DNA from 2 places in the Caballeronia sp. KNU42 genome. Region 1 is predicted to be linked to the other one. Evidence: predicted binding sites of a transcription regulator. Region 1 holds the regulator's gene; the other holds the start of a gene.
What was found. The regulator FliA, encoded in region 1, starts transcription of late flagellar genes. The targets are predictions, from matches to a motif close to CTAAAGTTTNNNNNNNNNNNGCCGNTA.
Positions count from the first base shown of each region.

Region 2: fliD (flagellar filament capping protein FliD) is a predicted target of FliA. The motif match lies at 8,034-8,060, and genes of this name have one in related genera.

Region 1 covers NZ_CM132388.1:2,855,834-2,871,261, reverse strand. The annotation lists gene ACSOSP_RS12910 (Rieske 2Fe-2S domain-containing protein) at 1-973, opposite strand, end outside; gene ACSOSP_RS12905 (diguanylate cyclase) at 1,314-2,405, shown strand; gene ACSOSP_RS12900 (RNA polymerase sigma factor FliA) at 2,427-3,158, opposite strand; gene ACSOSP_RS12895 (nucleotide-binding protein) at 3,189-4,121, opposite strand; gene flhF (flagellar biosynthesis protein FlhF) at 4,114-5,847, opposite strand; gene ACSOSP_RS12885 (cysteine hydrolase family protein) at 6,399-7,067, shown strand; gene ACSOSP_RS12880 (DUF2877 domain-containing protein) at 7,084-7,974, shown strand; gene fdrA (acyl-CoA synthetase FdrA) at 8,113-9,669, shown strand; gene ACSOSP_RS12870 (oxamate carbamoyltransferase subunit AllG family protein) at 9,677-11,083, shown strand; gene arcC (carbamate kinase) at 11,103-12,062, shown strand; gene ACSOSP_RS12860 (allophanate hydrolase-related protein) at 12,127-12,519, shown strand; gene ACSOSP_RS12855 (cytosine permease) at 12,549-13,790, shown strand; gene flhA (flagellar biosynthesis protein FlhA) at 13,836-15,428, opposite strand, start outside.
Region 2 covers NZ_CM132390.1:1,127,773-1,143,200, reverse strand. The annotation lists gene ACSOSP_RS36280 (cation:dicarboxylate symporter family transporter) at 1-911, opposite strand, end outside; gene ACSOSP_RS36275 (GntR family transcriptional regulator) at 1,189-1,914, shown strand; gene ACSOSP_RS36270 (methyl-accepting chemotaxis protein) at 1,937-3,478, opposite strand; gene ACSOSP_RS36265 (GntR family transcriptional regulator) at 3,770-4,501, shown strand; gene ACSOSP_RS36260 (DUF2306 domain-containing protein) at 4,434-4,955, opposite strand; gene ACSOSP_RS36255 (hypothetical protein) at 5,134-6,189, opposite strand; gene fliD (flagellar filament capping protein FliD) at 6,233-7,837, opposite strand; gene ACSOSP_RS36245 (fructose bisphosphate aldolase) at 8,585-9,481, shown strand; gene ACSOSP_RS36240 (GNAT family N-acetyltransferase) at 9,579-10,214, opposite strand; gene ACSOSP_RS36235 (cupin domain-containing protein) at 10,359-10,712, opposite strand; gene ACSOSP_RS36230 (NAD(P)/FAD-dependent oxidoreductase) at 10,873-12,150, opposite strand; gene ACSOSP_RS36225 (ABC transporter substrate-binding protein) at 12,245-13,777, opposite strand; gene ACSOSP_RS36220 (hydantoinase B/oxoprolinase family protein) at 14,041-15,428, opposite strand, start outside.

The DNA of each region.
Region 1 (15,428 bases):
GCAGCCGCTTCGGCCATTGCGATTCCACGATCGGAGTGTCCTGCATCAATATCTGCATATTGAAGTCGTGCAGTTCCTGGTCGGACAACGAAACTTCATCCTCGAACACCGACACCATCCACGCCCGCGTCTCCGTTTCACTCACCGGCGATGCCACCAGCAACAGATGCAACGCGCCCGCACCGTGCTGCGCCGCTTTCGACAAACTCGCCACCAGCGGCCGTTTAACTCGATACACATAGTCAATATCCACGCCCTCCTGTCCCGGCAACCCAGCGGGTTGCCAGAACCGGCACTGCCGCGCTTCAAGCCCTCCCTCCGTTTCAATCACTTCGTAATCCTGCACTTCTGCGTGCGATGCATCGCCGAGAATGCCGGTATGCACGAACGGGAAGTGCGCCATATCGAGGAAATTCTCGACCACGCGCGGCGCCGATGAACGCACTATCTGCGCCGCAAGATTGATCCGGCGCACACCGGGCGTGTCGTACTCCGGAAAGAAATCAAGCGGACGCGAGGGCTCGCCGAGGCACGTCCACACCACGCCGTATTTCTCCTCCACGCGATACGTCCGCGCGCAAGCGCGCTTCGCGGGGCGTATCGAAGAATTGGCGGGAATGTGGATGCATTGGCCATCGACGTCATAGCGCCAGCCGTGATACGGGCACGCAAGCAAGCCGCCCGTCACCGAGCCCATCGACAACTGCGCTCCACGATGCGGACAACGGTCGCGCCAGACGTGGACATCGGTGGAAATATCGGGCTGCGCTGCCGGATCGTCAGATACCGATGCGTCGCGCCAGACCACCAGCCGCTCCCCTGCCACCACAAACCCACGCAATTCCCCGGCGGGCACATCGGCGCTATTACAGACAGGCAGCCATTCGCCGAGCAGCGCGGCATCGGGCACGGAGTGGGCGTCATCGGCAGCACTCACGCTGCCAGCGGAAGAAGCAAATTCAGAGGGTTGCATCGGACGTCGAAAAACCTGCTTAGTAAATAACGATCAACTAACGATCAACCAACCCGACAAACATCGATTCGAAATGAAGCCGGACAGAACCGCAAGCCGCCAAAACACCCTAACGTGCTGAATGCATCCCGCTCCGTTCGAAATCGATCGCAACAAGTCAGCATTAATCAGCCATGAATCTAGCCGATTCGTGCGCTTTTCGGTCACTTTTCAACGACGCAGTACGATTGCAATTCTGCAACACGCAGGCACTGTAGAAAAACGGCAGAAAAACTGCAGAAAACGCGGCATCGATCAGCACTTCGGCATCACCTTCGACATCACATCAGGGAGATTCAGAATGGGGCAGGCGAAGGACCCCTTGCACCGGCAGCGCGGTTACGTGTGGTCGCCGCATCACGATCCGGAAAAAGAGCAGGCGACGCTGCGAGTCATACTGGGCGGCCTCGCAGCGGCAGTCTACGGTGTGCTGGCGTGGTTCGATCCGACGCCCGCCGCCATCGCCAGTTTCCATGCGCTCGCGCTCTGCCTGATCTATGGCGTCGCGACCCGGCTAATCATCAGCAAAATGCAGCGGCAGTCGGATCTGCGCCTCGCTTGCACAACGGTCGCCGATCAGGTCCTGCTCACCGTGGTTCTCGGCGCCGGAGGCGCGCTCACCTTGCCCATGCTGTGGGCCGTTTTCCTTTTTCTGATCGGCGCGGCCGGGCGTTACGGCAAGCGCACGCTGGCGTTGTCGTGTGGAACGGCGCTACTGGGTATCGTCGCGTTGTCCGTCCTGCAGCCCTGGTGGATGATCAATCAGCTCGCGGCGCTCGGGATTGGCCTAAGCGTCCTTGGGGCATCGATCTATCTCGCGGTGCTGATCGGCCGCCTGGGCAGCGCGAACCGCGACCTCGCGTTGAAGGCCGGTACCGATCCCCTCACGGGCTTGAGCAACCGCTACATGCTGGAACAGACCATCGGCCGGGCGGTGATGGCGATATCGACGGGACAGGAAGGCGCGACCGCGCTGCTGCTGATCGATCTCGACGGCTTCAAGGAAGTCAACGATACCTACGGCCACGAAGTCGGCGACGTCGTGCTGCAAACTTTCGCGGCGCTGCTGGCAAGAAGAGTAAGAACCACCGACACAGTCGCGCGCCTCGGCGGCGACGAATTCGTCGTACTGGCGCGGCACGTGACCGGCAACCACGCCGTGCAGACGGTGGCGAACGGCGTACACGCGGTGCTGGCGGAAATGAAGTCGGTGCAGGACCGGGTGATGAATGTATCGGCGAGTATTGGCGCGTGCCTGATCTCGCCGGACCTGAGCCCCGGTTACACGGATATTGCCGCGCTGATGCGCGCAGCGGATCGTGCAATGTATCGCGCCAAGGCGCGAGGCAAGGGCCAGACAGTATTCGCCGACAGCGCGGATTTCGAAACCTGAACTACGTTTATCTGCCGGGGCTCAAGCTTCCACGCCCGACCAAGCCTGTTCCCGCAACTTCGCCCGCAGCCGTGCAACAGCCTGGCTATGCAACTGGCACACACGCGATTCGCTGACTTCCATCACCGCGCCAATTTCGCGCAGGTTCAAGCCCTTCTCGTAATACAAGCTCATCAGCAGCTTTTCGCGTTCCGGCAATTTATCGATGGCGTCAACCAGCGCCGAGCGCAAGCTGCCGTCGAGCAACGCGGACAGCGGGTCGGCTTTATCGACGCAATAACGGTCGAGAAACGGCTCGTCATCGGAAGACCGGTCGAAGTCTTCGTAATAGATCAACTGGCTGCCATGCAGATCCTGCAGCATGGCCTGGTATTCAATCAGCGGCATGTTCAGGTGCTCGGCCACTTCCTGTTCGCTCGCGGACCGGCCGAGATGCTGCTCGACCTTGTGCACAGCGGACTCCACTTCGCGCGAGGTCTTGCGCATGCTGCGCGGCAGCCAGTCGTTGGCGCGCAACTCGTCGAGCATCGCGCCGCGAATCCGCTGGCTGGCGTAGGTCTCGAACTGAGCGCCCTGATCTTCCTTATAGCGGCCGGCCGCATCGAGCAAGCCGATCATGCCGGCCTGGATCAGGTCGTCCAGATCGACGCTGGCCGGCATTTTCGCCACGAGCTGCAGTCCGAGCCGGCGCACCAGCGGCGCGTAGCGGGTCAGGACTTCCGACTGTGACAGTTTTCCCTGGGCGTTATACATCGCATTCACCTTGTTCCTTCTCTTGCGGCATCACACGGACGCGGGACTGCTCATCGCGCGCTGCATCAATGGCGTTTCGGCGCGACGTACCGCGCCGGAGTTGATCGAACGCTCTACCTCTTGCTGCGTTTCCGCTCGCAAGGACTGCACGGGCCATTCAAACTGCGACGCTTGCGGCATCGGCCAGTACTGCAATTCAGCGGCAATCTGCCGGTAATCCCGGGCCGCTGCCGTCGCCGGGAATGCTTCCACCGCGCAACGCGACAGCTCGTGCGCCCGCGCCACGCGCGGATCTTCAGCCACGCAGCCCGCCGGCATGAGCTGCACCGCGAGATAGCGGCCGGCGACGCCCGCGAGGTTATCGAAAGCGATTTGCGCATCGGCGCCGTTCTTCACGTGATTCACGACGACCCGGAACCGCCCGATAGCGTGTGCGTAATGCAGACGCTTGATGCAGGCGTACGCCTCGGTGATCGCGGCAGGCGCTACGCGCGTCACGATCACGAAGTCGTGCGCTTGCACGGCCAGATTCGACAACGCGCCGCTACGGTCAAGCTGGGTATCGATCAGGACCACATCGGCGGGTCCGTCGAGCAGCACCCGGCAATGCGCGGCGTCCTGGCTGATGCGTTCGTCGCGAGGCGCGGCGATCACCGAAAAGCCGAACGGCGTGCGCGTGACGGCGTCCTGCAAGAAACGCTTGCCGGACAACACGGCGCCCAGCGCGCCGTTGTCGGGCACCTTCGCCAGCCGGCTCACCGACAACGCGTTATGGCGCTCATCGATTACCAGCACATCCTTACCTTGCGCGGCGAGCGCGCAGGCGAGGTTGACGACCGTCGAGGTATTGCCGGTTCCCCCCAATCCACCTGCCGGGGCGCCGCACACCGCCACGACCCGGGAGCCGTTGCGTGTCAGCAGACGGCGCAAGCCTTCAGCCTGATCGGACACGAACTTATCCAAAGTGAACCTCATGCAGTTCGGTGGAAGCGCGCGCTGAGAGCGCGGACAGGAGCGGCGGCACATCATCGTCTTGCGGCACGAACGGCGAGCCGTCGCGCGGGATGCAGAAGGCGCTTTTAATCAGGAAACGCTTGGTCGCGACGTACAGGTTTTCCGGCACCTTCTGACCCGTCGATACGTAATGCACGGGCAGCTTGTAGCGGATCACGGTGTCGAGTACGCCACCCAGGTTCGTGGCTTCGTCGAGCTTGGTCAGGATGCAGCCCGCGAGCGGCGCCTGGTCCGGATTGCTCTGATAGGCCTGCACGACTTCGTTCAACGTATCGCCGTGGCTGGTTGCGTTCAGCAGCAGCAGGCGCTGCACCGGATGGCCGGCGCCGCACAACATGGCGATGTGATCGGAGACAGTACGGTCGCGCTGGCTCATGCCAATGGTGTCGATCAGCACGATGTGCTTGTTACGCAGTTCCGAAAGCGCGAGTTGCAGGTCGCTTGCGTCTTTCACCGCATGCACCGATACCCCGAGGATCTTGCCGAAAATACGCAGTTGTTCGTGCGCGCCGATCCGGTAGCTGTCGGTGGTGAGCAGCGCGACCTTGCTGGCGCCGAAGCGCATCACGCAGCGCGCGGCGAGCTTGGCGGTGGTGGTCGTCTTGCCCACGCCCGTCGGGCCCATCAGCGCGAAAACGCCGCCGCGGTTCATCATCGATTCTTCGCTGTCCATGACGGGCAGGTTGTTCTCGAGCACTTGCTGGACCCATTGCATCGACTCTTCGGCTTGTTCGATCTCCGGCATGTTGTCGATCAGCAGACGGACCAGCTGCGCTGAGAAACCGGCCGCGAACAGGCGCTTGGTCAGCGCGGCGTGATTCGGGCTGCGGCGCTGGCGATCGCCCCACAGCAAGCCGGCGAAGTGCTCTTCCATCATGCCGCGCATCGACGAAAGTTCATTCATGACGGTGTCGTTCACGACTTGCTCCATGCGCGTGCGGATGGCTTCGGTCACGGCTGCAGCGGCCGACGCCGGCAGGCCCGCGAACGCGCCTTCCTGCATCGAGCTGGCGGTTTGGGCCGCCGGGGTTTGGATTTGGTGCTGGGTTGCTGCGTGCAGTTGCGCGGTTTTTTGTTCCGCCCGGCGAGCGGCGGCTTGCGCTGCTTCGCGGGTCCATCCGTGGGCTTGCGCGGAGTCCTGCGGCGTGACGGTCACGGGACTGCCCAAGCCCTTCGCAATTGCGGCTGACGCGCTCAGCGTGCGTTGCTGCGCACTTTCAGCCGCTGACTGAGCTACCCGGCGCGCATGCTCGATCAGCCAGGGATTCGATTCGGCCATCGTGCGCGACGTGTCGTCCACTTGCGCTTCGGGCTCCATATCATCCAGCGGTTCGGGATTGGCGCCGAATACCGATGAAAAGACATCGCCGCTTGCGTACGCGTTCGAACCTGAATTCGAATTCAGGTGAGACGGCGCGTGGGACTGCAATTGCGGTTGCGAATGTGACTGCGAATGTGACTGATTCCCGGCCGACTCCCGCAGTTTCATCTCGCGATGCTGGGCGGCGGCTTTCGGGGAGATCTTCGCGAGATCGCCGTCAGCGACCGCGACGATCTCGACGCTGCCGTCTTCGGTTACCCGATTCGACAGCACGACCGCATCGGGGCCCAGTGCTTCACGGACGAGCCGAAACGCTTCACGACTCGTGGCACCGATGAATTTGCGGATGTTCAATTTATCCCCCGATGAGCTCGCGCTCACATTGATCTGTTGCGGTTGACCGGTAGCCCCTGGTTTTGAGCGACGTACCGTTTTCCAGTGAATGAATTATTGCAAGGGTGGCTGGCGGGCCATCGGCTGATAAGAGCCGGGAAAGCGGGGTAATTCGGGAGATCGATGGCGGGGGCGGCGCACGGGCTGCATCGCAGAGGTGCATGCCGGATCAAACATCAGACAATTGCGGTGATGTGGGCCGCGACTGGATCAAAAACTTCAAGAATCGTTTCATTACCCGTTGTGTTATTCCGCCGCAGGGCCGTGATGATTATTTCGCGTGCCGCTTTATTCTCGCGCAACACAGTGCCGGCTGGTTCGTGATAATAATTATATTAAGTTTTTGAAACGACTTTAATCAACCATGGAAATCGATGAACAATGGTTAAGTCGATGAAATATCTATCGTCCATCAAGCCGAACCTACCTATAATAAATCGAAGGACAATTCAAATAAATTGCAATAGCAGAGCAGGCATTTCACGTCCTGACATTAATCAAGGAATATAAAAATGGCTCAAAAACTATTTCACGCACAACCGTTCCCGCTCCCGTTTGATTCACGCACGACAGCATTGGTCATGATCGACATGCAGCGTGATTTTGTTGAACCGGGAGGCTTTGGCGAGGCATTGGGAAATGACGTCTCCCTGGTGCGCAGCGCGATTGTCCCGTGCGGGAAGGTGCTGAAGGCGGCGCGCGACGCGAAGCTGCTGGTCATCCATACGCGTGAGGGTCACCGCGCCGACTTGGCCGATTGCCCGCCCGCGAAACTGACGCGCGGCGGCAAGACGTTCATTGGCACCGACGGCCCCATGGGCCGCATCCTGGTCCGCGGCGAGGCAGGGCACGACATCATTCCCGAGCTGTATCCGGCGGTGGGCGAACCCATCATCGATAAACCCGGCAAGGGTGCGTTCTATCAAACCGACCTGCAGCTGATCCTGCAAAACCACGGCATCAAGACGCTTATCGTGTGCGGCGTGACTACTGAAGTCTGCGTGACCACCACGGTTCGCGAAGCCAATGACCGCGGCTACGAGTGCATTATTCCGGCGGATTGCGTCGGATCGTACTTCCCGGAATTCCAGAAGTCGGCGCTGGAGATGATCAAGGCGCAGGGCGCAATCTTCGGCTGGGTGGGCGACGCCGCGGCCATTGTCGACGGCCTGCGTGGCTGACAACAGCCGGACAGCCATGGCGCGCCTCCTCACGTTCCCGGTGTGCTCGGTGGGTTATATGGCGGAGCACGGGCCACGCGAGACGCAGCGGTTCTGGGTTCATAGCTGCTTTCAGCACGCCATGAACATGTCGTCGGCGAGTGGCGAATTGCTGACCTTGCTGAGTCCACGCTACCAGAACCTGCCCACGGCGATCAGGCTTGCCACGCCGCCTGGCTGGGATTGGCGCCATCAGGCGCATTCCCGGGAGCCCATCACGCTCGAGAACAACGAGTTGCGCGGGACACTCTGGCGCGCCAACCTGGACCGGGCGCCATGCTGGCGGCCCGGAACGGAGCGGGTGCAGGGCGGCCATTCGCCGAACGCGCTGCTGACGGCTTATCCGTTACTGGCGAGCCAGTTGCTGGAGTACTGCATGGAGCGCGAGGTCCGCAGCAACCTGCAATTGCTGCCGGGCTGGCCGCCGGGTGGGCGCATACCGCGCCTGAACCCCGGCGACGCAAAGGCGGAGTTGGAAAGCAGCGTCTCGGAACTGATTGGATACGGCGCAGGCCTGACGCCGGATGGCGATGACTACCTGCTGGGCTATCTGGCGTCGTTATGGCCATGGCAGCATCTCGGCGTCATATCCAACCATTTGAAACTATTGCGTCCGGCAATCAAGAGTCAGCTTCACCGGACCACCAGTATCAGCCGGCATTATCTCGCGCTCGCGTTGCAGGGACATTATTCACAGTCGATTGACCATTTGACGTCTGTCCTGATTCACGGAAGCACGCCGGCGGAAATAAAACTTTCGGCAATCAACGTCATGAAATTCGGCTCGTCCTCTGGCGCAGATTGTCTTGGAGGTTTCCTGCACGGAATAAGAGCGCTTGGAAAAGTGCAGCTGAAAGAAATGAACTGATCTTTAATATGGATTAGCCGAAAACGATTATCGAGTTAATCAGATTGATGGCACCCGGCGCGTGCAACGCCGGGTTCGCCAGGCGAGCACTCGGCCGAAATCTGGACCAGGCAAGTGTAACGATTACCGGAAGCTGAAATGAGCATAAGAACCAAAGTCTTCAAGAACATGTATCAGGACTCCGTTTCCCTGATGCAGATATCCGCGCACATCTCGAAGCTGGCTGGCATCGAGCAGGCGTCGGTGGTGATGGGAACCAGCACCAATCTGGCGCAATTGCGCGATGCGGCGCTGGATGACGGCTGCACCGCCGGGCCGAACGATCTCGTGATCGCGGTACGCGGCGAGATCGCGGCGTGCGATGGCGCGCTCGTTATTGCGGAAGAGCGGTTGAACAGCAAGCCGGAGGAGTCGAGCGGCGACGGCGTGCGTCCGCCGCCGCTCGCCAGCCTCGAAATGGCAGTGGAACAGCAGGCGGCATCGAATCTCGCCTTGATCTCGGTCCCCGGCGATTACGCCGCCGCCGAAGCAATCAAGGCGCTGCGGTTGGGGCTCTCGGTCATGCTTTTCTCCGATAACGTCAGTCTCGCCCACGAGCGCGCAATCAAGACGCTCGCGGCTGAGAAAAACCTGCTGGTGATGGGCCCCGATTGCGGGACGGCCATCATCAACGGGATGCCGCTGGGCTTCGCCAATGTCGTCAAGCGCGGGGCGATCGGCGTCGTGGCGGCATCGGGGACCGGACTGCAGGAAGTGACGTGCCGCATCGACCAGTTGGGCGCCGGGATTTCGCAGGCGCTCGGCACGGGCGGGCACGACCTGCACGAATCGATTGGCGGGATCTCCATGTTGTACGGTCTCGATGCGCTCGCCGCCGATCCCGACACCCAGGTGATCGTGCTGATCTCCAAACCGCCGGCGCCAGTCGTCGCGGAAAAGATCCTGGCGCGGGCGCGCGCGGCGGGCAAGCCGGTCGTCGTCAACTTCCTGGGCGCGCGGCCGGAGGACATGAACGTGCCGGGCATCATCCCGGCGTACACCCTGGCCGATGCCGCCGGCTTCGCCGTCGCGTTGCTCTCAGGCGCCGCACTGCCGGCAACCGTAGCGGAGATCAGCACGCCGGACGCAGGCCGTCTCCACGATTACAGCCGTACATTGCGGCCCATGCGGCGCTTCATTCGCGGCGTGTTCGCCGGTGGCACGTTTTGCTACGAGAGTCAGTTGTTGTGCCGGGAACGCGGCTTCGCCGCGTCGTCGAATACGCCGGTTGCGTCCAACAGCAAGCTCGACGATATCTGGCACAGCACGGGGCACACACTCGTCGACATGGGCGATGACGATTTCACGCGCGGCCGTCCGCATCCCATGATCGATCCCACGCTGCGCAACCAGCGGATCCTCGCGGAATTGAACGACGCGCAAACCGCCGTCGTGTTGTTCGACCTCGTGCTGGGTTACGGCGCATCGACAGAACCCGCCCGCGAGTTGCTGGAACTGATCGAACACGCGCGGCTGCAAGCGGCGGGTCAGGACCTGCCGGTGCTGATCTCCCACGTCTGCGGCACGCAAGCCGATCCACAAGTCAGAAGCCGTCAGGTCGATACCTTGCGCGAAGCCGGCGTACTCGTCGCCGGCTGCAACGCGCAGGCGGCGCTCTGGGCGAGCCACGTTGCCCATCTTCAGGCGCAAAAATAACGGGACCATGATGAACACGCTATTTCAACAGCCACTGAACGTGGTGAACGCAGGCTTGAGCAGTTTCGCCGATAACCTGGCTCTGGCCGGCGGCGACGTTACCGATCTCCGCTGGCAGCCTCCCGCTCTCGGCGATGTAGACGCGGGACTCGCTTTGGCGTCGCTGATTCGCCATCCGCTGGTCGACCAGGCTAACGAGCAGGCGTTCCAGCAGTATCTGGCGGCCCAGCCCGTCCTCGTCGATGTCATGAGCGCCTCGCACGCGATAGGCGCAATGGCGCATCGCAAGCTGATCCTGCACTCGGGGCCACCAATCGAGTGGGCCGATATGTGCGGACCGGTGAAGGGCGCGATTGTCGGCGCGATCCTGTTTGAAGGATGGGCGACGACTCACGAAGCGGCCGAGCGGTTGGCGGCGGATGGTGCGATCGACTTCGAGCCATGTCACCACTATCAGGCGGTCGGCCCGATGGCGGGCATCATCAGCCCGTCCATGCCGCTGTGGGTGATCGAGAACAAGACGAACGGCCGGCGGGCCTTCAGCAACTTCAACGAAGGGCTCGGCAAGGTGCTGCGTTTCGGCGCCAACAACCACGAAGTGCTGGAACGCCTGCACTGGATGACCCAGGAGCTTGCGCCGGCATTGAAGGCCGCGTTGAAGGTGCTGGGCGAACTGGAGTTGAAGCCGCTGATGGCGCAGGCGCTGCACATGGGCGACGAAGTCCATAACCGCAACGCGGCCGCCACCGGCCTCCTGATCAAGCGCCTGATTCCCGCGTTGCTATCGACCGGATTGCCGATCGAGCGGATTCAGCGCGTGACCGAGTTCATCGTCAGCAACGATCACTTCTTCCTCAATCTTTCGATGGCCGCGTGCAAGTCCATGATGGACGCAGCCCACAACGTGCCCTTCAGTTCGATGATCACGGTCATGGCGCGCAACGGCGTGAACTTTGGCATCCGCATGTCCGGCACGGGCGACCGGTGGTTCCAGGCGCCCGCGAATCCGGTCGAAGGTTTGTTCTTCCCGGGCTACGGAGTGGAAGACGCCGCAGCGGACCTCGGCGACAGCGCCATCACCGAGACGGCCGGCGTGGGCGGCTTCGCGATGGCGTCATCGCCGGCGATCGTCAAGTTCGTGGGCGGCACGCCGGCCGACGCCACCAGCAACAGCCGTCGCATGCAGGCGATCACGCTGGGCGGCAATCCTGCGTTCACGCTCCCCGCACTGAATTTCGCGCCGACCGCTGCGGGTATCGATGCGCGCAAGGTGGTTGATCGCGGCATCCTGCCGATCATCAATACCGGGATTGCGCACAAGCAGGCGGGCGTCGGGCAGATCGGCGCGGGCATTACCACGGCGCCGATGCCGGGTTTCATCGAAGCGATTCGCGCACTCGCCGAATACGTTTAAACCACACGGGACACGCAACATGACCAAACCTCTGGCAATTGTCGCGGTCGGCGGCAACGCGCTGATCCGCGACGATCAACACGATAGCATTCCTGATCAATACGACGCGGTCGTCGAAAGTGCCCGGCACATTGCCGACATGATCGAGGCCGGATGGGATCTGGTGCTCACGCATGGCAACGGACCGCAGGTCGGTTTTATCCTGCGCCGCTCAGAACTTGCCGCTGAAGAAGTACGTCCAGTGCCGCTGGACTACGCCGTGGGAGACACGCAGGGCGCGATTGGCTACATGTTTCAAAAGGCGTTGAGCAACGCGCTGCGCCGCCGCGGGATTCATCGGCCCGTGGTCACTGTCGTGACCCAGACGCGTGTTAGCCGCGACGATCCGGCGTTCCTCAATCCCGGCAAACCGATAGGCGCCTTCCTCGATGAAGCCACCGCGCGGCAGCGGCAAAAGTCGCTCGGCTGGACGCTGATGGAAGATGCGGGACGGGGCTGGCGCCGGACGGTGGCGTCGCCCAAGCCGCTGGAGATCATGGAGCGCGAAGTGATCGCGACGTTGCTTGCGCAAGGCTGCGTGGTGATCGCGTGCGGCGGCGGCGGTATTCCGGTTTTAGTCGATGAGCACCACCAGATTTCCGGCGTGGAAGCGGTCATCGACAAGGATCTGGCGTCGGCATTGCTCGCAGAACAACTGGGCGCCGATCTGCTGCTGATTCCTACAGGCGTCGAACAGGTGGCGATCAATTTCGGCAAGCCGGATCAGCGCTGGCTCGACACGCTAAGCCTGGCCGAAGCCCAGGAACTGATCTCGCAAGATCAGTTCGGCGCCGGAAGCATGTTGCCCAAAGTGGAAGCCATCATGCAATTCGTTACCCACAGCCGATCGAAAGGCGGGCACGGCAAAGGCTTGATTACCAGCCCGGAAGCGATCAAACGTGCGCTCGATCGCAAGACCGGAACGTGGATCACGCAATAGTCGCCCAAGTTGTGTGCATTTTATTTAGCAATACCAATTTTTATTGAAGAATGAAGGCGAAAAAATGAAGAACACTACGTTGCTGGCCGTCAACGGCACGCTCATGCGTGGGCTCGAACTGAACGGCAACATGACCGCGGCGGGCGGCGTGTTCCTGCGTGAAGATCACACCGATCCGCATTACCGGCTCTGGAGTATTGGCGACCGGCATCCGGGAATGATCCGCGTGGCGACGGGCGGAACGTCGGTCGCGCTCGAGATCTGGGAACTGCCGCTTGCCTCGTTCGCCGCTTTGTTGTTGAGCGAACCGGCAGGGCTGGCGATCGGCAAGGTGACGCTTCGCGACGGCAGTCAGGTGTTGGGCGTGCTGGCCGAACCCTGGCTGGTTGAAAACCAGAAAGACATCACCGCGCACGGAAGCTGGCGTGCCTATACCGGTCATACACACACCGCCTGATCGCCTGAAAACCTCCAAGGAACACTTGTATGCGCAACACTGACGAAGGCCCGAATACGGCGCCCGGGTATCGCATCGCCATGATTTTATTGGGCATTGCCATTACGCCGGTTTTGCTCTCGTCCTCCAGTCTTGGAAGCCAGTTATCGAGCCTGGCGCTGATCAAGGTGGTGGTCATCGGCGGCATTATCCTGACCATCCTGTCGGGCATCACTATTTGTGTCGGCGAGAAGGCGCGGCTGCCGACGTACGGCATCGTTAAATATCCGTTCGGCGAAAAGGGGGCGATCGCCATCAACGTCCTGCTCGCGATCAGTTTGTTCGGGTGGATTGCGGTGACTGCCAATATGTTCGGGCATTCGGTCCACGATCTGCTCGCGCAACAGGGCGTCGAGATTCCCGTACCCCTGCTGGTTGCTGTGGGCTGCGTGATTTTTGTGGCCGCGACGGCTTTTGGTTTCGAACTGCTTGGGAAGGTCGCTCAGTTCGCCATACCCGTTATCGCGTTGATGCTCTGTTACTGCGTGTATGTCGCGGCTCACGGCATGGTGCCGGTGCCAGCCGATTTCACCGATATGAATACCGGCGTGGCCGTTTCCACCGTCGTCGGGACGATCATTGTGCTGGTGGCTACGCTGCCTGATTTCGGCAGCTTCGTTCACGATCGCAAGCATGCATTGATTGGCGCGGTGCTGACGTTCCTGATCGCTTATCCGTTGTTGTATTGGGCGGGGGCAACGCCGAGCGGGATATCGGGGAAAGCTTCCTTGCTCGGCGCCATGGCCGTGTTCGGCGCCGTATTGCCGGCCGCTTTGCTGCTGATCTTTGCGACCGTGACGGGGAATGCCGGGAATATGTTTCAGGGCACGCTGGTCGTGTCCACCTTGTTCACGCGATTTCCCAAGTGGCAGATTACGGTGGCGCTGGGTGTGCTGGCGATGATTGTCGGCAGCATGGACATCATGGCGTGGTTTATCCCGTTCCTGCTTTTTCTGGGCATCGCAACGCCGCCCGTGGCCGGGATTTATATCGCAGACTTTCTGCTGTATCGGCGAGGCGGGTATGACGAGCGGCTTCTCGCGACCGATCCGCAGGTGAAGTTGCTGACGTTCGTTGCGTGGATCATCGGATCGCTGGCCGGGTTCATGACCGTGAAGGGTGTGTTTTCCTTCACGAGCATCCCTTCGCTCGATTCGATTATTGTCGCTTGCGTTTGTTACGCGATTTTCAGCCGGTTCGCACGCGTGCGCAGCGTTGCTTCCGGGACCTGAATCAGCGCATTGATATACGCTCGCCACGCGATGTGGCGGGCGGTTTTATCCTTGCGCCCCAATTAGATTCGTCACCTTGACGTTCCGCGTATCCGGCACTTCTGCATACGACAGCACCTTCAACTGCGGCAAGCTTCTTCGCAGGAAACGAGCGAGCATGGCGCGCAGCGAATGCTGCACCAGAAGCACCGGTGGTAATCCCATGTTCTGCTGACGCAGGATCGCATTCTGCGTTGAGTTCAACAGCGTCTGCGCCAAGCCCGGTTCCAGTCCGGGATTCGCGCCTGTCTGCAATGCCTGCGACAACACGCGCTCCAGATTCGGATCCAGTCCCATCACCTGCAACTCGCCGCTCCCCGGATACCACTGCTGCGTGATCGCGCGGCCGAGCGCCAGACGCACCGCCGCGGTCAGGTCGTAGGCATCGGATATCTTCGGTGCATGTTCCTGCAACGCGTCCAGGATCGTGCGCATGTCGCGGATAGGAACGCCTTCTTCCAGCAAGTTCTGCAGCACCTTCTGCAAGGTGGTCAGCGCGAGGGTCTTCGGCACCAGGTCGTCGGTCAGCGAAGGCGTGTCCTTGCCAACGCGTTCCAGCAACGCCTGCACTTCCACTCGACCCAGCAATTCAGCGGCGTGCGTCACGACCAGATGGTTCAGGTGGGTCGCCACGACCGTGCTGGCATCGACCACGGTGTAGCCGTAGACCTGCGCCTGTTCACGCAGGTTTGTATCGATCCACACCGCCGGCAAACCAAACGCCGGATCCTGTGTCGGATTCCCCGGCAACGTTGCGGAAACCTGCCCCGGGTTGATCGCAAGCCATTGGCCCGGGAATGCTTCCCCTACGCCCACTTCGACACCCTTCAGCGCAATCCGGTAACCATTCGGACGCAATTCCAGGTTGTCGCGAATATGAATCACCGGCGGCAGGAAGCCGATTTCCTGCGCGAACTTCTTGCGAATACCCTTGATCCGTTTCAACAACTCGCCGTCCGCGTTCCGGTCGACCAGCGGGATCAACCGATACCCCACCTCGAGCCCGAGCGGATCGATCATCGCGACGTCGTCCCAGCTCGCTTCAGTATTTTCGAGCGGTGCAGCGGCGGCAGGCACGACATCCGTGACCAGGGACGCTTTCTTCTTCGCTGCGAGGCGCTGGTTCATCGAACGCGCGGCGTACACCAGGCCGCCGCCCAGCAGCAAGAATGCAAAATGCGGCATGCCGGGAATCAACCCCATGATGCCGATGATCACGCCGGTAATCATCAACACACGCGGGTTGTTGAAGAGCTGCCCCGTCAACTGCGTGCCGATATCCTCTTCGGTCGCCACGCGCGACACGATCACACCGGCCGCCGTCGAAATGATCAGCGAGGGAATTTGTGCGACGAGGCCATCGCCAATCGTCAGCAGCGTGTAGTTCGTGGCCGCGTGCGCGAAGTCCATGTCGTGCTGGAGCATCCCGACAATCAAGCCGCCCACGATATTGATGATCATGATCATCAAGCCCGCGATTGCATCGCCGCGTACGAACTTGCTGGCGCCGTCCATGGAGCCGTAGAACTCGGCTTCCTGCGCGACCTGCAAGCGGCGCTTGCGGGCCTGGTCTTCGTTGATGAGGCCGGCGTTCAGGTC
Region 2 (15,428 bases), on a different replicon from region 1:
CGTTCGAGCTTTTCGAACAGCCGGGGCAATGCGCTTTCAGACGAAGCGGTGGCGAACAGCAGGAAGATTTCGTCCTTGAAGTAGCGCAGGAACCGGAACACATTGAAGCCGTATAGGCGCAGCACGATGCCGAGCACGACAACCACGAAGAACGCGAGCGACAGATACATCACGATAAGCAGGTAGCCGAGCGAAATCACGGCATTCATGCCACTGCTTCCAATCGCAAAGGCGATCGAACCGAATGCACCCAGCGGCGCAAATTTCATGATGACGTCGACGAACTTGAAGAAGCAGTCGGACATCCGCGACAACGCATGCTCGACGCTGCCGCGCTGGTCCTGGTTCAACATCAGGACCGCTGCGCCAAAGCCTATCGAAATCACGAGGACCTGCAACAGGGAGCCGTTCGCAAACGCCCCCACGAAGTTGTCCGGAAACAACGTCAGCAGAAAGTGTTCAACGGAGATCTCTCCCGCCTTGCCGTATTGCGCGTGAGCGGCAGCCGCCGCTTCGGGACTCTGCGTGAGATGCATGCCCATCCCCACGCCGGACAGGTTGGCGATCACCATGCTCAGCGCAAGCGCGATGGTCGATACAACCTCGAAGTAGATCAGCGCACGCAACCCGATACGGCCGACGTTCTTGAGATCGCCCGCGGCAACAATACCCAGCACCACATTCAGGAAAACGAGCGGCGCGACGATCATCTTGATGAGCCGCAGGAAGATGTCGCCGAGTACCTTCATGTCCACCGCGAGCTTCGGGGCGACAAAGCCAAGCGTAATGCCAAGCACGATCCCGACCACGATCTGCACACCGAGCCGGGCGTAGAACGGCGTCTTTTTGCGCGCAGTCGCGGGCTCCGTGTCAGGGCCGTGGCGAGGTGCGGTCTCGGTATGAACAACCATGCTCTTCTCCTGGTTCAGCGGCTGCCCAGACATGGATCAGCTCGCTTAATATGTCCGTACTTGTTTTATATGTACGGACTATATTGGTGATTGGCATAATGGGTCAATCTCGGGTTTACCTTGATAAAACCCTTGGCGGATGACCGCGCGACTTAAGCGGCCCGTGCGCTTGGCAATGCGCGTGCTGCAAGCTAGCATTAGCGCGCCGCAGCACTGATGCGGCTTTGAAAAGCGGCGTCAAAAAAGCGGCTTGGAAACCAAAAAAGGATTGAACCAGATGAAACCCCGGTACGCCGAATTGGCAGAGCAGCTCATCCAGGCGATCGGCGACGGCACGTTCGAACTCGGCTCCGCGTTGCCTACCGAGCTGGACCTGTCGGCCCAGTACGGCGTCAGCCGTGCGACGGTGCGTTCAGCGTTGGAGCGGGTGCAGGAACTTGGCCTGATATCGCGGCGCAAGCGGGCCGGCATACGCGTCGAAGCGACCAAACCTCGCGTGGCGTTCGACCAGTCGCTCTCCAGCGTCGAAGACCTGATTCAGTTCGCGGTCGTCACCGAGCGACATGTGCAGTCGGTCACCGAAGTGTCGGCAAACCCGTCGCTCGCCGCGCAGCTGGGCGTGGCGACCGGCTCGCGCTGGCTCAGGACGGAAATGCTGCGGGTGGACCCCGCCAAGCCCGACACGCCGATCTGCTGGACTGACGTGTACCTCGAACCCACGTTAGGTGCGGGTATCAAGCGCGAACTGCGCAAGAGCACGGGCCTGATCTGCGAGATGGTCGAGCAGCGATTCGGCCGCGTGGTGAAAGAAGTGCGCCAGGAAATCCGCGCGATAGGTGTACCTGCTCGCATCGCGAAGCAGCTTATGACCGAACCGGACGGACACGCACTCGAGATTACGCGGCACTACGTCGATGAAAACGGCATTGTCTTCGAAGCGACGGTCAGCGTTTTTCCCGCCGACCGTTTCACTTACTCATTGCAGCTTCGACGGCACGATTGAGTGCCGCGATGCTCACTGAAAATCAGACGCGAAAGCGGACCGCCGCTTCGCGAAGAATCTGCGCCTGCTCAGCCAGCGACATGGCCGCTGCCGTGGTCTCTTCGACCAGTGCGGCGTTTTGCTGCGTGACTTCGTCCATTTGCGACACCGCGCGATTGACCTGTGCAATGCCGTCGCTTTGTTCCTTCGATGCGGCCGCCACCTCACTCATGATGTCGTTCACCCGCTGAATCGAGCGAACGATTTCGTTCATGGTCGTGCCCGCGGAGCCTACCAGGCCAGTACCTTCGGCCACGCTCACTGCAGCGCTGTCGATAAGCGCCTTGATCTCTTTCGCCGCGCTCGCCGAGCGCTGTGCAAGCGTACGAACCTCAGTTGCGACTACCGCGAAACCCCGGCCCTGTTCGCCCGCACGCGCAGCTTCAACAGCAGCGTTCAGCGCAAGGATGTTGGTCTGGAAAGCAATGCCTTCGATGGTGCCAATGATGGTCGCAATTTTCGCCGACTGATCGCTGATCCCCGACATGGTATCGACAACGCGGCCCATCATCGCGCCGCCGGTTTCCGCGACCTTCGCAGCCTCGCTTGCCAGGTGGCTCGCGGTGTTGGCGCTTTCGTTGTTCTGCCTGACAGTCGCCGTCAGCTCTTCCATGCTGGCTGCCGTTTCCTCCAACGCGGCGGCTTGCGATTCCGTTCTGCGCGACAGGTCTGCATTGCCCGATGCAATCTGATGCGTCGCTGTCGCCATGGACTCGCTGCTTGAGCGGACCGTCGACACGGTTTCACCAAGACCGCTTTGCATCGTGGCGAGCCCGCGCATCAACGTGCTCATCTCGTCGCGGCCATGCGCTTCAATACGCTGTGACAGGTCGCCCCGCGCCATGGCCGAGCATGCATCGAGCGCTTTGGCAAGCGGGCGCGAAATCGCCCGGTGCAGGCCGACGGCACTCGCCAATGCAACCGCAACCGCGAGGAGGAGCAGGATGCCGGAAGCGAGGCTGACGGCACGCAGCGTCGACTGGAACTGCTCGTAGTTGCTCGCCCCGTGTTGCATCAGGTAGTCGTTGAGTTCGTTCGTGCTCTTGGTCAGCGCAAGCGACAGCACGGGCATCACCGTCATCGTGAGTCGGTCTGCGGTGGCTGCGTCCCCGGTTTGCAGCGCCTGCAACGTCGGCTCTATGGCGCCCGCGACGAGACTATCGAAGGTCGCGGATACGTTCTCCGCCAGACGCTGCTCGCCGGCGCTCTTGGGTAACGCGAGATAACGCGCGTAAGCCGTGCGCGCCGGGTCGATGTAACTGCGCGCCTTCGTCACTAACGCCTGCACATCCGGCGCTTGCGGATGAAGCAGCGCGCGGTCCATTGAAACCCGCGCAATCGCCAGGTTGTATTTCATGTCGCCGATGGCAATCGCCGACGACAGCTGGACGGCATACGTGTCGTGCAGCGCGTCCTTGCCCGCTTTTGTTCCGTACTGGCCGAAGGCCGCCACAACCAGCAGAAGCGCAACGAGCAAGCCGAACGCGAGGGCGATGCGCGCCTTGATCGAAAAATTCGAGAACATGAAGGGTGACCTATTCAGGATTGGAGTGCGCAAGAGGGACGGGCGATGCGACCGACCGCTTGACGACACCAACTCACGACGCCGATATCAATATGTGATTACATATTGATATCGGTCGAAGTCGCTCATAACGCATAGGTATAAACCCTTATTCGATGAAACCCGGTGATTCTTTTTGGCACGACGAATCGCCGCAGCGTCAATGTAGGCAGGCCTGGCGCCTGGTCCGTCCCGAATAATGGCTCTGCTACTATTTCTGCTTCTTTCGAACGCCTGGTTTCGATCACGCACATGGCAAGTCCCCTTTATTCCCGGGTCGCACAGGATCTTGCCGAGGCTATCGGCTCAGGACGATATCCAGTTGGCGCGTTGTTGCCGACCGAGATGGAACTCTGTGAGCACTACGGAACAAGTCGTCCCACCGTGCGGCTCGCGCTGCAGGAATTGCAGGGCATGGGGCTGGTATCGCGGCGAAAGCGTGTAGGCACCCGAGTGGAATCGAGTTCCCCGTCGGGTGCTTACAGCCAGTCCGTCGCCTCGCTCGACGGCCTCGTTCAACTTGCTGAAGATCAGGAGCGCGTGATCAAGGCGGTCGACGAAATCGTCGCAGACCGGGCGCTCGCGCGCGAACTCGGATGCACGCCGGGAAGCAAGTGGCTGCGCATGCAGATACTGCGTCTGGACCGCAAAGGCGACACATTGCCGATCGGATGGACAGACGCGTATGTGGACCCCGCCTTCGCGGATATTCCGGCGCTGTTGAAGGAGTCGCCGACGAAGCTGGTCAGCTCGCTCATTGAATCGAAGTTCGGCAAACGGGTGGCGGAAGTCGAGCAGACCGTTCGCGCGATCTCGCTCTCCGCCGAGCTGGCGGAGAGCCTGACCGCGGAAGAAGGCATGCCGGCATTGAAAATTATTCGTCGATACCTCGACAACGCGAACGAAGCGTTCGAAATCACGGTGACGGTTCACCCGGCCGACAGGATGCAGGTTTCAATGCGGCTTCGCCGCGACCGTCCGTAAAGAGACTGACCCGGCGAGATGCATCTGCGTTTGCCAAAGGGATGGCCGAAACGCGGGCCGCTGCTGCTAAAGAGATGCGCGCGGACCACCCTCCGAGCATGACGTTCAGCGCACGATGCGGCGTCACGACCGCAGCCACACCCGCGACCACAAGCCCGATGAACGATCCGCGCATGGCGGCTACATGTCCTCTGACGTTACCTTGCCGAATAGCCCAGATTGCACGCACGAGGCTAAGCGCGGTCAGCACCGCGAGGCTGTGAACCCATGAAAGCTGACCGTGGTTCAACTCCCGGATGCCGAACGAACTCAGCACGGTGACGAACATGGCCGCCACCCATACGCGGCCCGTCAACCTGTGGCGCGCAGCGCCCTTTCTCAACAGCAGTATTGATGCTCCGAGCACGAGAGACAGGACGGCCGCGGCAATATGGACGGCTATGACGGTGCGCATGCGGGACTCCCTGCAAGACGCGTGAACGCAATGCAAGGAGTCTGTGCGGCAGCTTCGTTCTTTTCGAGCCGCTTGCGACGAAGCCTGCGAATCCTGTCGCGAATGGCCGGTAAATGAGCGCGAGGCGTGTGGGCTGTTTTTTTGTTAGCGCAATTTTCACGGCCCCCGCTTGATTTGCTTAAGGATGAAAAGCGGCGCTGCGAGCGCTGCGTCCCAACGCGCTTTCTCCAACATTGCCCGCGCCAAAAGCATTCGTGCTGCCGGTGTATACGCCGCTGCCATTGATGTTGATATTGCCCGCCGCGTTTGGCCATGCGTGCTCCAGCCAGTCGCTATCGGCATTCCCGGCATTCCCGGCGCTCGCGCGTGCGAAGACCGGGCGATGGACATTCGGCGTGCCACCGTACAGGTACGGCTGCCCCAATTGCACGACCGCAACCGCCCCTGGATTACATCCCGCCTGCACGACGATGCTCTCTTGCGTGAACGCGCCCGCGGTACCCAGTCCGGCAGCAACGCTGCCGCCCACGTGTACCGTGTCGCATACCGACGAGGTGAATATCACCGCGTTCGCGGGGATATCGACGTCAAGAAGTTCCGTGCCGCCCACCGTCACGCTGGCGAGCGGGCCTGCCGCGAGAACACCGTCCTGCACCGGTCCTGTCTTGATGAAGTCGATCTTCAGCGCGAAGCCGGTCAGATGCCTGGCCTGGGCCGTCAGCACGACCTTGTACGGTACTGGACGAGGAGCGTCATCGATCCCGGCAAAGCTGCCGCCGCCCGCGCTCACGCGCATGCCGACGCCCGCAACACTCGTGGGATACACGTCTTTCAAATCCTGCACCGGTGCTTCGGAGCGGCTCAGCCGAACCTCGAGGGTGTTAGCCTCGCCCGTGCAGACGAACGGAATATCCTGCAACGCGGCGACCCGCACCGAGCCCAACACGTCACCTACAGTCAGGCTGGACAACGCGGAGATATTGACTGAAGGCAGCAAGATGACGGGACGCGCCTTGCCATCGCCCGGAACGCAACCGGCGTGAGCGAGCGGCGCGCCGCTGAAGCTCGCGGCGGCCAGCACCGAGAGGTATCGACATGCTCTAAAAACAAGCCGCAGAAGTGCTCGCGTATTCATCACGTTTTCACGGCCTTGCGCCGGTCCTTGCATCAGGTCGCGAAGCGCGTGCATCGCCATGATGCGCGCGCTTTGCGGGCCTCGGTTCGGGTGTGTCATTGTTGGATCTCGACTGATCGCTGCGCCATCACTGCGTGGTCAATCAACCGCCCTTGCCTTTCGCGAGCGCACCGGCGCTGTTGGCGCCGCCGAACAGTTGCGTCAGGTACTGCGAATTCTTGTTCATCGTCGCCATGACCGTGTTGAGCGCCGTGAACTGCGACTGGTATTGATGCGTGAGCTGGGCCGAGTAGCTCGCCAGGGTGTCTTGCTGCGTGCTGATGCCCTTGAGGTCCGCGTTGAGCGGGTCCTGGTTATTCGCGATCAGGCCGCGTTCGCCCAGGAATCCGTTCAGGCTCTTTGTCATCTTCGCGGCCACGCCGGTCGTCGAATTGAACAGGGTCGCCACCCCCGCCGGATTGCTTGTCAGCTCGCTGGAAATCTTCGCGTTGTCCGCCGTGAGGGTCGCGTCCTTGTTCAGCGTAATGCCGATAGCGCCGAGCGAAATATTGGAGCTGCCGTTCTTGACGCCGCCGCTGACAATACCCGCGAGCGTGCTCTTGATCGTGTTGAACATCGCGTTGCCAAGCAGCGGGCCGCCTTGCGCGCCCTTGGCTTTCGAACTGTCGAAACCGGCAACCTGGCTATAGGTCGTGACCAGGGCGTTATAGAGGTTGACGAAGTTGTTGATGGCAGTCGATGCCGACGTGGTGTCCTGCGCCACGGTCAGCGTCTGCGGCGTGCCGGCAGGCGCGCCAATGGCCGCCGCGGTGAGGTTCAGCGTGACGTCCTGGATCGCGCTCGTCACCGTGTTGCTTGAACTCGTGCCGGCTGTCCCGTCGATGGTGAACATGGCGTCTTTAGCTGCTTCGGTCTGCGTCCACGGGCTCGTGGCGGACACCGATGCGATGGTCGACGGGTCCGCGCTGCTGGCGCCGGCCGTGGACGATACGCCGAGACTGGACAGGCCCGCATCGTCGGTCACCGTGCCCACTGAAACACCAATCGTGTTCGATGCACCCGTGGCCGATGAACGCAAGATCAGGTGCGCGCCATCCGTGCCCGTCACGACAGTTGCCGTGACGCCGGGATTGCTCGACGACCCGTTGATCGCGCTTGCAATGCCGCTAACGGTGTTGTTCGCCGACGTGACGTCGATGCTCATCGACTTGTCTCCGACCGAGACGTTCATCGTGCCGGTGCCCAGTGCGGTTGTCGCGCCGAACGCTGCCGACGACAACGTCTGCGCGCTGGCAATCTGCGTCACCGCGACCGAATAGCTGCCCGTTGCCGCGCCGGTGGTGCCGCTTGCCGTCAGCCCCGTGCCGTCGGTCGTCAACTTGAACTGCCCAAGGGCGGTACCGTCCGCGAGCGGCGCAATGCCCGCCTGCAACGCCGACAACCCGGCCTGCAAGGCGCCGATTGCCGAGAGCTTGGTGTTGTCGTTCCTCTGTTGCGCGATCAGCGAGCCGGTCTGGCCCGCCACCTTCGCGTTGACAAGGCTCGTGACCAGCGACGACACATCCAGTGACGCGTTGCCCGTCGAGCCGCTGATGACGGACTGCGCGGCGGACGCCCTGGCCGAGGCGGCGGCAGCCGTCGTGTCGGCCGCGCTCGAGATGGCGTTGGCCGAGGTCGCGGGGGCCGAAGTCACCGGGGCCGGGGCGGGCACGCTTGAGGCGCTGGACGCGCTGGAAATCGTCGACATTAAAATGCTCCGTACGTCAGGTTTGCTGTTGAGGCTGGATGAAAATCGCCCGCTGAAGCCAAGCCTCAGGAGAGCCTCAGGGGACCGTTAAGTGATGCGATGCGGCAGCCGCACGTTGCCAGGGCTGTGCATCGTCTATTCGCGCAGTCATGGTTGCGCACTTCCGCCAAGCGTGAAACGCCGAGCAACACGCGGCTCCCGCAGGTTCTTTCCAAATCTTTAAAAAGATTTCCACGCGTGGGTGCAGGCCGGTCGAGGTCGCGAGTGCCCGACGACGCTATCTATCGGTAATGTGAAAGAGGCCCGCAGAAATATTCCGGCCGGCTCGGGCAAGGCCCTTCTTCTCTCGCGTCCCGCCGGCTTTTTTTGATTTTTATTTCAATATTTTTTCACGGAGCTTGAGTACGATCTCTGGTGCGCCCGACCCTTGGCGGACCAAGCCATGGGTTCTCAGCAGTTTTTATCGAGGCATCGTTCTTGCGGGTCAAGGACCGTTTCACGACCCGCCCGCAGCGCGGCCCGGCGAGCGGGCTGGACGATGAGGGTTCGTTTCTGCAAATCGCCATGCAAGCGCAAAAACGCAAAAAACTTGCGGCTTTGAGAGCGGCAGCAATCGATCACGGTTTGTTTGTTTTCGAACCTCATCCGCCAATCCAGTACACTTATTGAATTGAAAGCACTGGTTCTGACAGGCAATCCTGGTCAGGGTGTTTGACGGTTTCTGATAGTTGAGAGGGAGAAACGTACGTGGCTAATGACAAGATGCTGGAGCAGATGAGCAACAAACCGGGGTTTATCGCGGCCCTCGACCAGAGTGGCGGATCCACCCCCGGCGCCCTGAAGGCGTATGGAATTCCGGAGAGCGACTATAACGGCGACGCCGAGATGTTCAAGCTGATGCACGAAATGCGGGTACGCATCATGACTGCACCCGCGTTCACCGGTGAGAAGGTTGTGGGCGCCATTCTCTTCGAAGCCACCATGGACGGACAGGCAGAAGGAAAGTCCGTGCCGGCCTTCCTGTGGGAAGACCGTGGCGTGGTTCCTTTCCTGAAAGTGGACAAGGGGCTCGAAGCGGAAGCGAACGGCGTGCGTCTGATGAAACCGATCCCGGGGCTGGATGCGCTGCTCGAGCGGGCGGTCAAGCTCGGCGTGTTCGGTACGAAGATGCGCTCGGTTATCGACCATGCGTCGCAAGAAGGAATTGCGGCCATCGTCAAGCAACAGTACGAAGTTGCCGCGCAAATCCAGGCGCACGGTCTTGTGCCGATCCTGGAACCCGAGGTGTCGATCAACAGCCCGGACAAGGCTGCAGCGGAAACCATCCTCCTGGCTGAGCTGCTCAAGGGTCTCGATGCATTACCCGATGGCAGCAAGGTCATGATCAAGCTGACCATCCCCGACGTGGCGGATTTATATCGTCCGTTGATCGAGCACCCGGCTGTCGTACGCGTGGTGGCGCTTTCGGGCGGCTACTCGCGGACCGACGCGTGCGCGCGTCTCGCGAAGAATCACGGCATGATCGCCAGCTTTTCCCGTGCGTTGATCAACGAACTCAAGAAGCCGATGAGCGACAGCGAGTTCGACGCAACGCTCGCAACGGCTGTCAATGAGATCTATCGGGCCTCGGTTGAAAAGGTCTGATCAATAAATTGCAAGCCGGTTGCAAGCGGCTGGCAGAGCAGGTTTTGAAGCAGTGTTTGATACAGGCCGCACTCGAAGCATGAGTGCGGCCTGTTTGTCATGCCGCGCGAGCAACGCTCGCTTGCGGCAGTTCAAGACGGCGCGACCACGTGGCGAGGTGGCGGAAAGCGACGGGCGGTTTGCACAGGATTGCGCTGTCATATTGCTTGCCCGCGAACCTGACGAAGTCGTCGATCCGGAAGCCCTGGCCCCGGTAGAAATCAATCAGATGTGCAGCGGGTTGCGGGGTATCGAGCGCAAGCTCCGCGTAGCCGCGAATGGCGGCCCAGTGATCCGCATAGGCCAACAACGACTTCCCGATCCCCCTGCTCTGATAGGCAGGATCGACGCCGAACTGGCGAACGCTCGCAACATCATCCCGCCGATAAAGCGCACATACCGACCCGGTATCCTGTGCGTAAAGAGTCATGGTTCCGACCAGCCGTCCGTTGCATACCGCGACATAACAGTCGCCGCGCATGGCACGGGCGCGAGTAACCAGCGCGGACTGGTCAACGCACGTGCAGTTGAGCCCCATCGCACCAAGCCGCGCGAACGAACGGTGCAGCATGTCGGTCAACTCATCGAACGAATCGCACGCCGGGTCAAAGCGCCTCAGTACGACGCTGCCCACGCCACGATGAACGTAGCTGATACGCGTGTGATTCCTGATTGCTGTGTGTTGCTTCGACATGACACCCCCGGTCTCATCATTGCCAGAAGTGTAGGATTCCTCGCCGGTTGAGAACAAGAAAAAATGCCGTAAATATTTCGTGTTTTACGGCATATATATGCAGGCCGCTGAGGGCTTTACGGAATTTTTATTCCAGGCCTGCGTTCAGGAAACGCGTACGCTTTCGGCATTCATTTTTTCGATGGTGAGATTCACCGATCGCGCGCTCAAAGGGCTGGTCCGATGCCTGACCCCGGCCGGCACCGTCAACATCTCGCCCTGCTTTAACTCGTATCGCGCCGATTCCAGCTCGACAAGCAAGACGCCCTCGAGAACGATGAACACTTCGTCCGAGTTTGGATGGAAATGCCAGAAAAATGGCGCATCCATGACGCTAAGATGAACAGCGTGATCGTTCACCTTAGCCAGGACCTGATTGAAGTATCCCGCTTTGGTCTGCGCTGCGATTGCGCCTGGGTTGATCAATTCAGGGTCCAAGATCGTCTCCTGCGGATCCATGCGGCGAAGCATGTGAGGCACGGCTAACCATGGCGCGCATGGGCCAGGTGTCAGCCGCCAGTCACCAGACTAACCACACGCAATCCACGCGCAAAGAGAGAAATTTTCACCGCGACGTGAGTCAAATTCACAAGGCGCCAAGTCAAAACGACAAGAACCGTCAGAACAAAAGATCCTGCAGCCGATAGTAAGCGCCGACCAAAGGCAGCGTCCACGCGCGGCCGGCATGTCCAGGCACAGCGGGCCAGGCAAGCGAACGCCACGGGTTGGCCTGTTCGGAACCCGACATCACGTCAGCCATCATGCGTCCCATATGCGTCGACATCTGCACGCCGTGGCCGCTGTAACCCATCGAATAGTAGAGCCCTTCGTGCTGACCCGCACGAGGAAGCCGGTCCACGGTGATGTCGATCAGACCGCCCCAGCAGTAGTCGATCCTCGTGTTGGCAAGCTCCGGAAAGTACCTAGCCAGGCCCTTGCGCAGCACGTTGCCGCTCTTTTCATCGGAATGGGGATTGGACATCGCGAAGCGCGCGCGGCCACCCCACAGCAGCCGGTGATCGGGCGTCACCCGAAAATAATTGCCGATGTTAAGCGACGTCACATAGCTGCGCCTGTGAGGGAAAAACGCGTCGAGCTGCTGAGTGGAAAGCGGCTCCGTCACCACGATAAAACTGCCCACCGGCGCCATGCGCTGCTGGAACCACTGCAACGGCCCCACGCGCGATGCACCCGTTGCCACGAGCACCCGGTCCGCCCTGATGACGCCACGCGCCGAGGTGAGCTCATAACGCTCCCCGTCGATGCGTTTTAACTGCGTCACCGCCGCGCCTTCGAAGATACGCGCGCCATGCCGCGTGGCGGCCTGCGCCAGGCCGACTCCAAACTTGCCCATGTGCATCTGCAGGCCGTTGCGCTGCAACAGCCCGCCATGAAAACCATCCGAACCGATTTCACTGCGCATGCGATCGGCCGGAATCAACTCGACCTCCGGGTCGACCTCGCGACGCAACACCTCATAGGTACGCGCCAGTTTTTCGTAGTGCTTCGGCTTGGCTGCAAGCTTCAGCTTCCCTGTGCGAACAAGGTCGCAATCGATCTGATGACGGGAGACGATGGACTCCACACTCGCCACCGCACTTTCATATGCACGATAAAAGCCCCGGGCCTGCTCCAGTCCGACTCTCGCGGCAAGCGAAGCGAAGTCCTGCGCGACGCCGGTATTGCACTGGCCGCCGTTACGCCCGGACGCCTCGCTTGCTATGCGCCCTGCTTCGAGCACAGTGACCGATACACCACGCGTAGCCAGTTCGAGCGCAGCCGACAAACCCGTGAACCCGCCACCGATCACCACCACATCGGCGCGGCCTTCCACAGGACCCTGTGCAGCTTCGCTGAATACGGGAGCCGTATCCAGCCAATACGAATCAAGCTTCATTGATTTTTAGTTGAATGTGGCGCGACGAGCCTGCTCCTGAATTTTTCCTCGTGCGCCACTGAAGCCGCTTGCGCCGCTTCAGTGGCGCTCCTGGTCAGGCAGTCCACCAGACATGTTCGGCGAACGAGAAGCCCATCATCCCACCGGTCGGGATCGAACCCAGTCCTTTCAAGCGCTTGTCGTTGGCATCGAGCAGGCTGATGAACGACGGGATACCGATGCCACCCTGATCCGCCACCAGCACCTGCATCTCGCCGTACATCTGCTTGCGTTTCGCATCGTCGGTCTCGGCGCGCGCGCTCAGCAGCAACTGGTCGAAGCGCGGGTCCTTCCAGCCTGACTCGTTCCAGGGCGCGTCGGACTTGAAGAACTGCGTGAACAATACGTCCGCGCTGGGACGCGGGTTGATGCTGCCGAAACCGAGCGGATGCTTCATCCAGTGATTCGACCAGTAACCATCGGCGGGAACCCGGTTCACAACGAGGTTCACACCAATCTTCGCAGCCGTCTGCTGCATCAGCTCGGCCATTTCGATAGAACCGTTCGCGTCGGTCGTGGCGTAGATCGGCGGCAAGGCCGGGCCGACTGCACCGGCCTTCTGCATGTAGAACTTCGCCTTGTCCAGATCGAACTTGCGTTGCGGCAGCGACGCGTTGAAGTAGCGGTGGCCCGGCGGGATCGGCTGGTCGTTGCCGGTCACGGCATAGCCCCGGAACACGGCCGTGCGGATCTGCTCGCGGTCGAACAGGTTCTTCATGCCCCGCACGAAGTCGGGGTTGCCCGTGAGCGTGTTATCGCGACGCATGATCAGGTCGGTGTAAAGACCGGATTTGGTTTCCTTCACCGCGTAACCCGGGGTCGACGCAATGCGCTGTGTCGAGCGCGGATCGACGGAGTTGATCAGGTGCACGTCACCCGCGAGCAGCGCATTCACGCGGGCGGCGTTGTCGCTGATGCTCACCAGTTCGATCTGGTCGAGGTACGGTTGTCCAGCTTTCCAATAGTTGTCGTTGCGCACGCCGACCGTGCTGACACCCGGCTTGAAACTCTTGACCTTGTACGGTCCGGTTCCAATCGCCGAGGCGAAGTTCGTCGTGCCGTCCTTGACGATCACGAGTTGCGGCGTGGCAAGGATTGCCGGCAAGTCGGCGTTCGGCACATCGAGCACCATGGTCACTTCGTTCGGACCGCTTGCCTTGATATCGGCGAACTGATCGGCGAGGGTCTTTACCTTCGACGCCGTCTGCGGATTCTTGTGACGCAGCAGTGAATAGACCACATCGGCAGGCGCGAGCGGTTTGCCGTCGTGGAAAGTCACGCCCTGGCGAAGCTTGATGATCCACGTTTTAGCATCGGAGCTTGATACGGACTCCGCAATGTTCATTTGCGGCGTCAGGCTCTCGTCAAACTGGGTCAGGCCGCTATAGAACATGAAGAACCGGATGTAGTCGCTACCCGTCGAACCCACGGCAGGGTCGAGGGTGTCCGAGACCGAACCCGCGTCGTACGCCACCCGGATACTGCCGCCTTTCTTCGGGGTATCGGCGGCCAGCGCAGCGCCAGACACCGACAGCAGGCCGCCGCCGGTGACAGCCATCATGCCGGTGCCGGCCAACACGCGCATCATGCCGCGACGACTTAGACCACCGCTTTTTATATCATCTTTCACTTGAATGACTCCGGACGGGTAAGGGATCAGAAAGAACGTTCAGGAGGCGACGGGGGCTAGGTTTATCGCGTCTCTTCAGCAGCATCGTATGCTTGCAGAATCCGCGTGAAACGCCGACAAAAACCGCAAAACAGCATAAATCGCTTGTTATCGCATCGCTAACGCGCTGCTTTGCATGGCCGCCAGCCAGCCGATGAAAATGTCCGCGTTTTCCCCATGCTTCAGGCAACGGCGGACTGCTCCGCATCGAGCAATTGCGGGTATCGCCGCAGCACGTCGGCATACAGTTCGCCGATAACTCCGGCGCCGGCCGCGAGCGTGCCCGCCGCTTCCCTCGCGTCGAGCGCATCGAAGATCTTGTGCTTGAGGAAATGACGCCACACCACCGGCGCGCGAGCCAGGATGCCGGTCAATACGTCGTAGCGTTCGCGTGTCCACTTCGCCTCATAGGCGTTGCGCTGCGCACCATAGTCGAAGTGGGCGACGGCGGTCTGGGCCGCTATCCTTTTGGCCTCGTTGCGCAGTTGAGCCGTCTTTGCCAAGTCGATTTCTCCGTCGACCAGCACGACGCCATACAACTCACGCGCCTGATCGACGCGAAGGTAACCGCGCCGCACGTCTTCGGCCACCTTCTGCGCGTCGCGTTCGTGCGGATGGCCGTAGCCGCCACCGCCGCAGCCTTCGAGGCGGATGACGTCACCCGGACCGCACATGACGAGGTCGGTCACGCCGAGGTCCTCCTCGTCCTCGCGGCCCGGATTGCGGGTAAAGCGCGAGACGGCGCCCGCCTTGCCCCCAAGCACGCCCCAGGACGCGAAGCGCGAGCGGTCGCGATTGCGGGCAGTCACCAATGTGCCCGGCGAAAACACCCTGAACTCCATCACGGTTCCCAGCCCGCCGCGGTACTTGCCCACGCCCGCGCTACCGGGCACGACGCCATACCTGGTGATCCGGATCGGCACTTCGGCTTCGTTGATCTCGACCGGCGTATTGCGCAGGAACGCCACGTTCGCGCCGGACGCATCCGACCCGTCGCCCGAGATCATGCCGCCCGCGCCACCGCCGACCGGACCGATGGACGCGATCACCGAACGGCCGCGGCGATCCACGGTCTTGACGTTGAGTATCGACATGCCGCCGGCCGGACACGCAGGCAAACGTTCCGGGCACACCATCGAGAACGCACCGAAGGTTACGTACTGCGCGACCTTCGCGGTCAGGCTGCGCATTCCGACCGCAGCCGGCGGAACGCAATTCATGATCGTGCCTTCAGGCAGGATGCAGCGTGCCACTTTAAGCATGCCTGCGTTGAGCAGAAGATCGGGGTTAAGCGAGTACAAGACATAGTTGAGGCCGACGAGCGCGAGGACGTGGCGCTCCTTGCCGCCCGTTGGCATATTCAGCGACGAATTCAGTTGCGGATCGCTGCCGGTGAAATCGAAGACGAGCGAACCGTCCGCAACAGTCAGCGTCAACGCAACACGCAGCGGTTTGCCGTTGACCGAATCTTCGTCGGCATATTCGGCGAAGAAATATTCGCCGTCCGGCATGCTCCTCACGATCGTGCGCGCCTGCTCTTCCGAGTACTCGAGCAGCGCGTCCATCCCGG